Regions from separate parts of the Sulfobacillus thermosulfidooxidans genome, predicted to be linked through region 2. Evidence: predicted binding sites of a transcription regulator. Region 2 holds the regulator's gene; the other holds the start of a gene.
What was found. Region 2 encodes LexA, which represses DNA repair genes until DNA is damaged. Its sites were predicted from a motif close to CNAACANNTGTTNG; they were not measured.

Region 1 (5,553 bases), 1.9 Mb from region 2:
ATTTACTTAATTCATCCCATGATTTTAGAACCTTTAGCCTCATGGGCAACGACCCAAATGCCGTGGGCAATCGCTGACCTTTTCAGTGTCATCGTGACAGCTAGCGTATCTTTGGGCATTATTAGAATGATATCGCGAACAAGGCTGGGGTTATGGCTCACCGGTCGTTCTACGGCGCCGTCTCCAAAACGGGCACCGGTTCCAGCCTTGCCATAAAGGCGAGGTGATTTTCGCGAAAGCTGTAAACAAGTTATCGGTTACGCATCCCACCAGCGAAGAAGAAATGGTGGAATTTGTTGAGCAAATTGCGCCTAAACTTTTCCGTTTTGCGTGGGCGACGATTCGCGATTACTCCTTGGCCGAAGACATCGTTCAGGAGTGTTTAGCCCGCTATGTAGTATACCGGGAAAAACACCACGGAAAATCGCCGCCCTTGCGGTGGTTCTTTACCGTCGTGGCCCATTTGTGCATGGATGTATTTCGTCAAAAGCGTCAAGAGGTGCAATTGTTTGATCAGCTCAGCATGACGAAATCCAGTCATGCTGAGATATCCGATAATCAGGAATTATCGGTTTTGTGGGATGCTATCGCCCAATTGAAACCCAAAGACCGGATGGCCATTGTTTTAGTGTATTACCATGACTTACCGTTAAAAGAGGCCGCAGCCATTTTAGGCACGACTCCAACCTTTTTAAAAACAAAATTGGCACGGTTACGCAAAAGGCTCCGAGATGAGGTGGCAGAACATGACCAGAAAATCTGACGAGTGGGAAGAAAAAATTCGAATGGCCCTCCATCATCAACTTGATGCGATGCCAGTCCCGGAATTTCATCCGGTCCAAGCCCAAAAAGCCCGCCCGTTTTGGGCATCATGGTCTTTGGCCGTGGGTAGTGCCGCTGTGGCAGGGGCGTTTGTTCTTAGTTTATGGGCCCCGTGGTCACATCATACATCCCCACCCTCAACGCAGTTACAAGGCGCCGCCAAAATTCTAAATTTTGCCATACCATTTCTCAAAGGCCACCGCCAGCCTGTTGTTCCCGTGCCCTCATTCTTGCCTTTTAACGAGACTTTGAGTGCCACGGGCATGATTCCAGTAGTACGGGCCGGAGTGAGCCACTTGCCCGTGTTAGACTCCATGCCTAAAGATACGCATACCCGCGTGAATTACTGGATCGGGGTGAGTGAAAAAGCCGCGCGGCCCGAGGTCGCTTCGAAGGTGACCTCCGCTAATTTCTCTTACTTTGCCAAACAGAGTCCATGGCTTATGGTGACCGCCAGCCAATATCCATTATGGCCCCATCCCAATATTGTGCACCAGTTTGGACAAACCTTCTGGCTATGGCCGGACTTAGGGCCTGATAAAGCCGTAGCTTGGCCGCATAACCACAAAATTTATACTATTTTGGTTTCCCAAATGAGCGTAAGCAATCAAGAATTGCTATGGATGGCACATTCCATGTCTCAAAATCGTTTAAGCCAAGCCGAACCGTTTACCCTTCAGGCAGACATTGTCATGAAAACGGATCACTCGTTGCGGGTAAAAGATATTAAGGTAGTAGAAGTACCCGTTAAAGATCATCAGCAGCTGACCTATACCACCAAGGTGCAGTCCCATATTTCCCCATTACCACGCAAATTGTCCTCGAATGAACAACTCATTATTAGTCAGTGCCATATTCCTATCTATCTGCCCCCAATTCACCCGCGCACGGGAACCTACTATATGAGCGTGGACAGCTGGGTCAATCCAGGCGGCTATGAAATTTCGTGGTATAAAACGCTCAAACCGCTTCCCGAGAATGTGGCCCTTCCGTCCACCCTCTCCCCTCAAATTATTTTCAAAGCCGGAGATGTGGCTCCCGTGATTTCATCGCCGGGCATTTTCATTTCCGCCATTACCCTTGCGGGTGCTCCGCACATCCATGCTGTTGCCGAACGAGTGATTGGCAAAGAAGCATACGCTGTGTATGCTCCTAGTACCAACCGTGCCCTGTATCTCATCACCCATCTTGAACCTCAGTCTCATTAACTCAGTCTCATTAATAGGTTGGAATCCCTGGAGTATTATCACAACGGATCCAGTTTGGACCGTTGCTGAGTTTATCTCTTTGAGCCATAATCGACATAGTGTAATGTGTTCGGAGCCCACAACCGAGTTTTTGCGAAAGAACGTTTGCGCTCTCGGATGGTATTTGCAGGACAGACATTCATTTTTTGTCAAACAATTGCGTGTCAAGGAGGGTTTATGATTCTTGTCGATTCCTGAGTTATTAGCGTATTCAGCCGGTTTAGTCACTGCTTTTAATCCATGCGGGGTCGCATTATTGCCGTCCTATTTACTCTATCTGCTCTCAGGGCGTGTGAACCCTGGGGACTGGAAGTGGACGGCAGGCATCAAAGCCGGAGTATTAACGTCCATAGGTGTCGTAGTGATTTTTGGAATGGCTAGCCTTGTGCTCTCAACGATTGGACATATCCTATTTCAAATCGTCCCGATTTTTTCATTGATGATGGCCTTATTTTTGATCATTCTCGCCATTTTTACTTGGCGGGGATCATTAACGTTTGGCAGCATACCCGGCACAAAAGCTTTAAATGGTTTACAACGCACCTTTGAACGAGGGAGTGCTCCCGCCTTTATCGCCTATGGAATGAGTTATGGCATGGTTTCCCTAACCTGTAGCCTTCCCGTTTTTATGGTGGTCGTGAGCGAAAGTCTCAACCATCCTGGCACATCTGCATTGAGCGTGTATGGAGCATTTGCTCTGGGCGTAGCCACAGTTATTACCGGGTTATCGACCGTAACCGCCATCACGCGCAGCGTAGTCGAACGAATCATCAATCAAATTATCCCCATGGTGCAAAAGTTAAGCGCCCTCATCATGGTTGCTGCCGCCGTCTATCTTGGCTGGTACTGGCTTCTTGGTCCGGGCCTATCAACTGTCTTTTCTTAAAGCAAGCAAAGTGGAGGTTTCCCGTGATGCGTAAAACAACTTTATGGACAATTTCTTTAGGACTTCTAGCCGTCTTAATGGCGGTTGGCTTTGCCGTGTACAAAGCCGTATCGTCCGTGCATATTGCTGCAGCCAACCCGAATTCAGTGTCGACCCCGTCGACTGAGCCCGCTTCTGTCGATCCCGGTGCCCCCATCAAGGATATTCCCGCCCCCAATTTTCATTTGACCAATCAATTTGGCAAACCATTTTCTATACAATCATTTCGCGGCAAAGTCGTGGTTATGGGCTTTGTCAATAGCGCGGGCAACACGGTCAGTCCCTTGATGGCGGTCATTATGCGTAATGTCCAATACGACTTGGGCTCTCATAAAAATCAAGTGGCCTTTGTCGCGATTAATGCCAATCCCGCAACGACCTCAACCGAAGATGTTTATCAGTTTTCTCAGGCCAATCATATGCTTCATACCTGGCAATTTCTCACCGGTTCGTCAAGCGAGCTCGAGTCAGTTTGGCATCATTATTTTATGCAAACCCAAATCATTCATGGTTCATTAATCAGTCATACCCCGGGGGTGTTTGTCATTGGACCCCGCGGGCACGAACATTGGGTCTATTTGAATTCGCCAAGCACGTCCACGCAAGCCATTGGAGCGCAGGTCCATAATATTCTCGAGCACGTTGTCCCTTTGCTCCCGGGCCATCCGACATTGAGAATTCCCCCGGCCCGTGAACTCGCTTATTATCCCACCACGATTGGGCCCTCAGAGAGCGTCAACCGTTCCTTTACCCTTCCCGCAATCTTGCCGGGAGGAAAGAATGGAACGGTGAGTGTAGGTTCTGGCAGTCCGATTCGCCTTCTCGATTTCTTTGCCACATGGTGTCCTGATTGCCAAGAAGAAATGCCGACCCTCGCTCATCTTGAACGCTGGGACAAAACTCATCCCCAATATCCGCATGTTGTGGCTATTGATTTACGTTTATCGGAGTCCTCAACGTCCCATGTGGTAGCCTATGCCAACCGCCTTCACCTGCCCTTTCCGGTAGCCCTTGACAATCATGGCAAAATCTCCGACTTGTATGGTGTCTCTGGAATTCCAACGCAAGTGTTGGTATCCTCATCCGGCCGAATTTTGTGGTATCACGAAGGTTTGATTTCTTGGAATTCATTGATTCAAGATATCCGTGCCCATTTGCCAGCGACAAAGTCGGCATCATAGCGGCATTTCCCAAAATGAGCTTGCTCGTGCCCTCCCGTGTCAGTCAAAGCTTTGAATCCCCGGCCCCTTGAGGTTTTTGGAGGGACGGGGATTCGCTTACAAACCACTTTGGGGCGAGATCATAACGATGACGGAATATAAGCTCCATCTTTGAACACTGGAATTACGGTGCTTACATTGCATTCACTAGCGATTAAAACGTCAGAGGTAAATCCTCTGGCGATGAGTTCACAGCCGGACGATGATTGCATCACGATGCTTGACAAATTCGCTTGGGCGTTTTGAAAAGCCCAGGCCGCAACCTGCGCCTCCACCGACAAGGCCCACGGATCGAACTGACTCAAAATCGCCCCTGCTCCAAGAAAATCTTCAAGAGCGGGCCGCAGATAGATGGCCATTGGGCCATTGTTCTCCGCATGCGATGACACTAATCATCTCGCGGGCATAATGCCGCTTAATAAAAGCCGCCACATGACTGGCATTTCGAAGGCAGCCGGCTATGACTACACATCCTGCCTCTTGCGCGACAACCGTACATGTCGAGCCATTTGGCGATGGCAAAACAATGCGAGTTTTAGACGGCAAAAACAATAAGGAACTCGGCGATAACGAGAAAGCGTGGCCACGCTCACCGGCTAAAATGGCATCAACGGATTGAGCAAATGTCAAAGCCGATGGATCGTGATACCTGTAGGGAAAAACTATGGCATCTTTTGACATAGCGACATCCACGGCCGTGCAAAAAGATAACACATCGACAATAACCACGACGCCTGAGAGAGGCGCTAAGCGTCTAACGCCCTCTTGTCCCCACTCAAAGCGAATCGGGTAAGTACTTTGATAAAATCTCTCGTCGCCCATTGAGGGTCTCTTCTCACGTTCCCAGGCAAGGCATAAATCTTCGTATCCTTGGTTAAAATGGAGCTTCTTGGGGCCACTGCTGTTGAATCATTTGCTGTTGCGCTTTTTTCCAGCGCTCCACTTGATCGGCGACGGGAATTCCCGCCCAACCATTTTGCTGCCAATAATCCGCACCCGGAAGTCCCGTCGTCTTACTCACGACCATAGCCGTTAAATCCCCATAACCATGTTCCAAACACCATTTTTCAATGATGTCCAGCACCTGAGGCACCTGACGGTAGGGATGAAGTCCTCCCAAAAGCTCTCCCAATTCGCCGTACGTCAGCGTTTGTTGGGAAAATAGACGTTTCAATAAAATGGGCCACGCCTGCCTGGCATACTCTCGAAAGTCCATGCTTCCTATTGAGGAGGGCAGTTCCACGAACATATAATCGATTTGGTGAGGTGCCAACCACAGCCAAGCGTCATTTTTTGTAGGCATATGCGGGGGCAAAACAATTTGCGCTTCATCCATTGC
Region 2 (5,553 bases):
TACCGTGACTCAACAACCCATCGTGAAATCGTTGTAACGTAAATTCAGATCCCCACCGTTCTTGAGCCTTACGCCGCAAACGGAAAATTTGAAGCTTTCCCCATGTATAAATCAAATAAAACGGGTCTTGTGTTCCCCTTAACGTTTCTCTTTTAGCACCGACAGCCGTCATAAAGCACTCGGTTTCAAAGAAGCGTTGGGCATCGTCGAGGGTGAAATCTCCCCGGTGTAATCGGATCGCCACAATAAAGCGACCAAGGCGTTCGAGGGCTTCCAATACGTAACTGATTTGTAACGCTATATTGCCATCACCGTAACCCTGTTCGATCATAAGTTCTTCGGTATAATGAGCCCATCCCTCGACAAAAGCCCCGGAACCAAAAACACGGCGGACCGTGCTGGACGTTTTGGGAATCTGCAAAAATTGCACGAAATGACCAGGATAGACTTCATGAATAGAAATCATCTGCATCGTGGCTTTATTCAGCGTTTGCAATTGAGCTTCTTGGTCCTCGACTGACCAGGAGGAATCTGGCAACGTCACTTGATAATAGGCCTGGGGCGATGACTGCTCAAAAGGTCCGGGAGGGACGATCGAGGCTAATGTGGTAAGTCGCATAAACGCGGGAGTTTCGACAACATGAGGATGAAGGCTTTTCGGGATGCTTACAAGTTGGTGGCTTTCCACAAAATTACGTAACTGATCTAAAAGCTGGCTTGTATGTTGAAGTAACGAATCACGCGACCAATGGTCGTGCCGAATTTGGGCAATCACTTGTCGGATATTGGCCGAAGGTTCATATTGTGCAACGAAGTCTTGTAATTTTGTCTGCAGACGTTCTAGTTCCGCATCCGCTGTATTCAGTAATTCATCCAAAGACGCTTCGTTGCCCTCAAGCCAATAGAATTTTTCCCAATACCGCTCAGATCCTAGGCGATAATCTCCATGGGCTTTGGGTTTTATTTTCGTCTTTAATTCATCTACAAATTTTTCATAAGCTTTCGCGGCTTGTTGACTCGCCTCTGCAATATCTTGTCGTAAATGGCTGTTGACCTGTTGGAATGCTTGCGGAATATCGTAAAGGAGAAAGGGAAGGGTCTGGGAAAACTGTTCGATAGCCATATCCACATACAATTCTGGTGGATTATCCAACTGTTTGAGACCGGCCACAAGAAAACCGGGCACTTGACGCAAGCGTTGCCACAAGGCATAACCTCGCGTGTCAGCGGTACCAAATTGACCTCGTGCGAGACTTAACAAACTTTCACTAATCACCGCGTTAAAAAGATTAGGATCTTTTCGTTCTGGATGATCGCGGGTCACATCGAGCCATAAAGACTCAACATTAAATTTTAAAGTCATATAGTCCGCCCAATCTTCCAGATTCAGGGTGTCTGGATCAATCAAGTTCAGTGCTCTGCGCGCTTGATTGAGTGTCCCCTCGAATGCTTGGAGGGATGCTTCGCTGACAGGAGGCAATGCCTCATCCCAATCATGTAATCCCAATTCTGTGGCGACGAACGGAAAGTATTGCAGATAGACTTCTAATGTCATTTCGGCTATACGGCGTAACTCTTTATCTTTAGGCAATCCCGAATAAAATTCTTGGTTGCTAACCTTCATCAACATCTCCCCTAAAAGGTTCTTGCAAACAATCGTAGTGAACAACAGAACGCTAATGAAGTGCCAAAAGAGCGATGACAACCGACAATAAGTTTAAAGTCGCGTGAGCAATGGTTGATGGAATCAAAGACCCGGTTTTCCAATACACCAAGTTTAAAATCATCCCTGCGAGAGCTAATGGAATTAACAAGGTTAGGTTCATATGCGCGACGCCAAAAAGAAAACCGGCCACAACTGTGGCCCAACCTAATCCCCAGGCAGGTTGCAAGGTCCCAAATAAAATACCGCGGAACAAAATTTCTTCGGCAACGGGCGCCATGATGACAATCGCCACAATCATCAAAAAGGCAATCAGTCCTAAGTGTCCATTTAATCCTTTAGCAAAAACAAACGGATTATTAGACCGAATCCTGATATGTGCCGCCTTTATTTCCCATTCTACCACTAGTGCTGTAATAACCGACATCATGATGCCGATAGTAATTCCCCACCCCACCAACGGAAGAGTTTTAGCGTTCCATTGGTAGTGACAGCGCAAAAAAGAACGGGTCAAATGATGGCGTGTAAGAATCATCAATACGATTAATACCTCCGTCGGCGGCGTCAGCAAGTAGGCGGCAAGAAGTAAGGACAAATTCGTCGATAATGTAGTGGGATGGCTCACGAGTAATGAAACCGATAAAGCCATTGAGACCAAAATAAGAATTATAAAACCTAAGAATCCATCCCGAGGTCGTAAACGCCCAATCTCAGCCCGTTGACTCCACCACGCGATTATTACACCGAGAAGAAGTTCAGTGAGGGGAAGGAGCAAGCGGTCCACCATTTTCAACGGTGATAGCCAAATGCTCCACATGGCCATCCCAATCATTATTGCTGCCACCTCTGGACGTCTGACGACAAAGCTGAGAGCCCCAGCAGAGATGCTCACGCCTAATGCAGCAATGATGATCATGCTGGGGTTTAAGGAATGCGCCAATAGATCAGATAAAATGCCCATGACCAACCATAATACAACGGCTCCAATCGCTTTCTTCAGTCTCTCCGCCTCCTCTGTCTGTCTAGTATGGTACAATATTCCTGATATCATGAGGAGGATGATAAAATGTGATTGGAGAACGCCAACAAAAAATATTGAATTATATTCAAGACTTTCTTGCGAAAAATGGCTATCCTCCCTCCGTACGCGAGATAGGCAAAGCGGTCGGACTAAGCTCAACTGCCAGTGTTGCCAGACATTTAAAGGCCTTAGAACAAGAAGGGTATATATCGCATCCCCCCGCTAAGCGGCGAGCCTGGACTATGGGCAATAGTTATAACGCCCAATCAATTTCCCTTCCCTTGGTTGGAAATATCACCGCCGGGGTTCCCATTTTAGCGACTGAAGTGATCGAAGAACATTTGAATTTACCGGCTTCACTCTTTCGTGTCCATCCGGATTTTCTTCTGCGGGTTGTGGGCGATTCCATGATTGGTGCCGGAATTTTTGACGGTGACCTGGTTGCGGTACAAAGCACATCCGCTGCCCATGACGGAGACATTGTCATTGCTTTGCTAGGCGATGAAGCCACCGTCAAATATTTCTACAAAGAGCCCCAAGGCATCCGTCTTATGCCGGCTAATGAACGTTATCAGCCTATTATTTCCTCAGACGTTCAAATTTTAGGTAAGGTCGTGGGTCTTGTTCGCAGTCTTTAACGCAGAGATTCCCGCGTCAACCGCCATTACGGTATGCCATTTGGACAAGCCTCCCTGTAAATACGCGATATAAGGCGGCCTGATCGGGGCATCACAGGATAATTCCAACGATCCACCCGCAACAAAGCCGCCGGCAGCCATAATGACAGGATCAGCATAGCCCGGCATCGACCAGGCTTCAGGAATCACATAGCCGTCGATGGGCGAGACACGCTGCACCGCTCGGCACAAGATTTCAATTTTCTTTGCATCACCTAATTGAACGGCTGTTACAATGTCACTTCGGGGAAATTGCTCAGGCAAAGGATCAACGGCAAAACCTGCAGCCGCAAATGCATGGGATGCATAGATTCCGCCCATGAGGGCTTCGCCCACTATCATGGGTGCCAAAAACCATCCCTGGGCAATCAGACGTAATATAGATCCTGTAGGTCCGACCTCATGACCAATTCCCGGAGCCAGTAACATATCTCCCACGGCCTCAACGAGGGCTTTTTTACCTGCCACATAAGCCCCGGTTGGCGCAACTCCACCGCCCGGATTTTTTAATAAACTGCCCACAATCAAATCGGCTCCCCAATCTGTCGGTTCTTCCTCTAAGGTGAATTCTCCATAACAATTATCGACCACCAACCACGCGCCAAACGAGTGCGCTTTTTCCGCGATCTGACGAATTTCGGCAGCTTGAAACGAGGGCCGCGACTGATACCCCCGCGAACGTTGAATATAGACCACACGCGGAAAGATGGCTTGCTGGGGCCAAATGGGCATTCCTGTCTTGTCCGTGGGCAATACCCTAACGTCTATTCCTCGACTGGGCAAACTGGTTCGTGAATTGCCAAAAATCAGAGGTTGAAGCGTGTCATAAATGGGACCATTGGCCAACCATAAATGATCTCCCGGGCTTAAGAGAGCACGCAAGGCGGTGGCTAACGCGTGAGTCCCGGATGCCCATTGAGGACGGACCATGGCCGCTTCCGCATGCATAATTGTGGCGACAATATGATCTAACCGTTCTCGTCCGCGGTCGCCATAGCCATAGCCGGTACTCCCCCCTAAATCCGAAGTGGACAGGCCACTTTCACTAAAAGCCTTAGCCACCCGCGTGACATTCGCCGCGACAATGGCTTCAACGTGGAGCCATGTCTGGCGGGCCTGCTTTAAAATATCAGAATTTCGCAAATTATTAGGCCTCCTACGCCAGATTCATCGTCGGTATCATACACTATTTTGATCCATGGCGAAAATGGCGTAGACCGTCCGAGCGTATTACGCATCCAGATGACGTAAGGTAAACGCTTTGACCTCTTTAAAACCCCGGCGCGTTAGAGCTGATACGCCAATGACGGGAATACCCTTAAAGTGTTCGCGCACGGCGTGCAAATTATCGACCGCCCCAGGTTTATCAATTTTATTACCAAGAATGAGATACGGCACTAAACGTTGGGCATACTTGGCCATCTCGTCATCAAGCGGTCCTAAGGATTCGATGCGTTTTGATCCCACACTGCTTAGATCAATCATATGCAAAATCAAATTGGTCTCCCCCATACGGATTAACGTATTAGCCATGGCTTGGCGAATCTCCGCTTGATGATGGATGCCCTCTGTAATACCAACACTATCGACAATCCACAGGGCTTTCTTTTGTCGACCCGTAATAATCTCAACGCTCAGACTTTGAATCGTCAGCGTCTTGTGAGGCTTTTGCGACACGAGTTTATGCCGCGCTTCATCTAAAGACAATAATATTTTCTTGGTGGGAACGCCTTTGCGTTCTGTCGATTGCAGACGAATCTCCTTAACGCCTAAGTATGCCGCAAAGTTGATAACAAATAAGGATTTACCGACATTAGGCTTTCCGATGACTAGGGCCTCCATTACCACCCTCCTTCCACGTCAGCCCAAGTCAGGGTCATGAGATCGTCACGACTCGTCGAATCGATATGGCTAACTAATCGCACGGCCTGCCGTCGAATGGCCCGTTCTATGATGTTGCGAACCAGACGCGCATTGCCGGCATTGGTATGCCAGTGTCCATGGCTGCGTGTCAGAAATTCTGCCAATTGACGATCCGCTTCGGTGGTCAAATGATACTGGCGCTCTAACAACATAGAGCGGGCTATCGCCATCAGTTCTGCGGCGGCATAGTCGGGAAAATGCATATGAATGGGAAACCGCGATAATAAGCCGGGGTTTGTCGATAGAAACCATGCCATCTCATCGGGGTA

Region 1: a site for LexA is predicted at 2,164-2,177, ahead of AOA63_RS14545 (cytochrome c biogenesis protein CcdA). Genes of this name have one in related genera too.

Annotation. Positions count from the first base shown of each region.
Region 1 covers NZ_LGRO01000001.1:2,993,864-2,999,416, reverse strand. Annotated here, with positions in the region: gene AOA63_RS14560 (acyltransferase) at 1-216, shown strand, start outside; gene AOA63_RS14555 (RNA polymerase sigma factor) at 224-763, shown strand; gene AOA63_RS14550 (hypothetical protein) at 747-2,030, shown strand; gene AOA63_RS14545 (cytochrome c biogenesis protein CcdA) at 2,254-2,955, shown strand; gene AOA63_RS14540 (TlpA family protein disulfide reductase) at 2,982-4,175, shown strand; gene AOA63_RS20395 (2-phosphosulfolactate phosphatase) at 4,295-4,573, opposite strand; gene AOA63_RS20390 (2-phosphosulfolactate phosphatase) at 4,545-5,036, opposite strand; gene AOA63_RS14525 (hypothetical protein) at 5,089-5,553, opposite strand, start outside.
Region 2 covers NZ_LGRO01000001.1:1,127,165-1,132,717, reverse strand. Annotated here, with positions in the region: gene AOA63_RS05815 (DUF885 domain-containing protein) at 1-1,624, opposite strand, end outside; gene AOA63_RS05810 (CPBP family intramembrane glutamic endopeptidase) at 1,677-2,714, opposite strand; gene lexA (transcriptional repressor LexA) at 2,732-3,322, shown strand; gene AOA63_RS05800 (methionine gamma-lyase family protein) at 3,287-4,504, opposite strand; gene AOA63_RS05795 (GTPase domain-containing protein) at 4,592-5,203, opposite strand; gene AOA63_RS05790 (AAA family ATPase) at 5,203-5,553, opposite strand, start outside.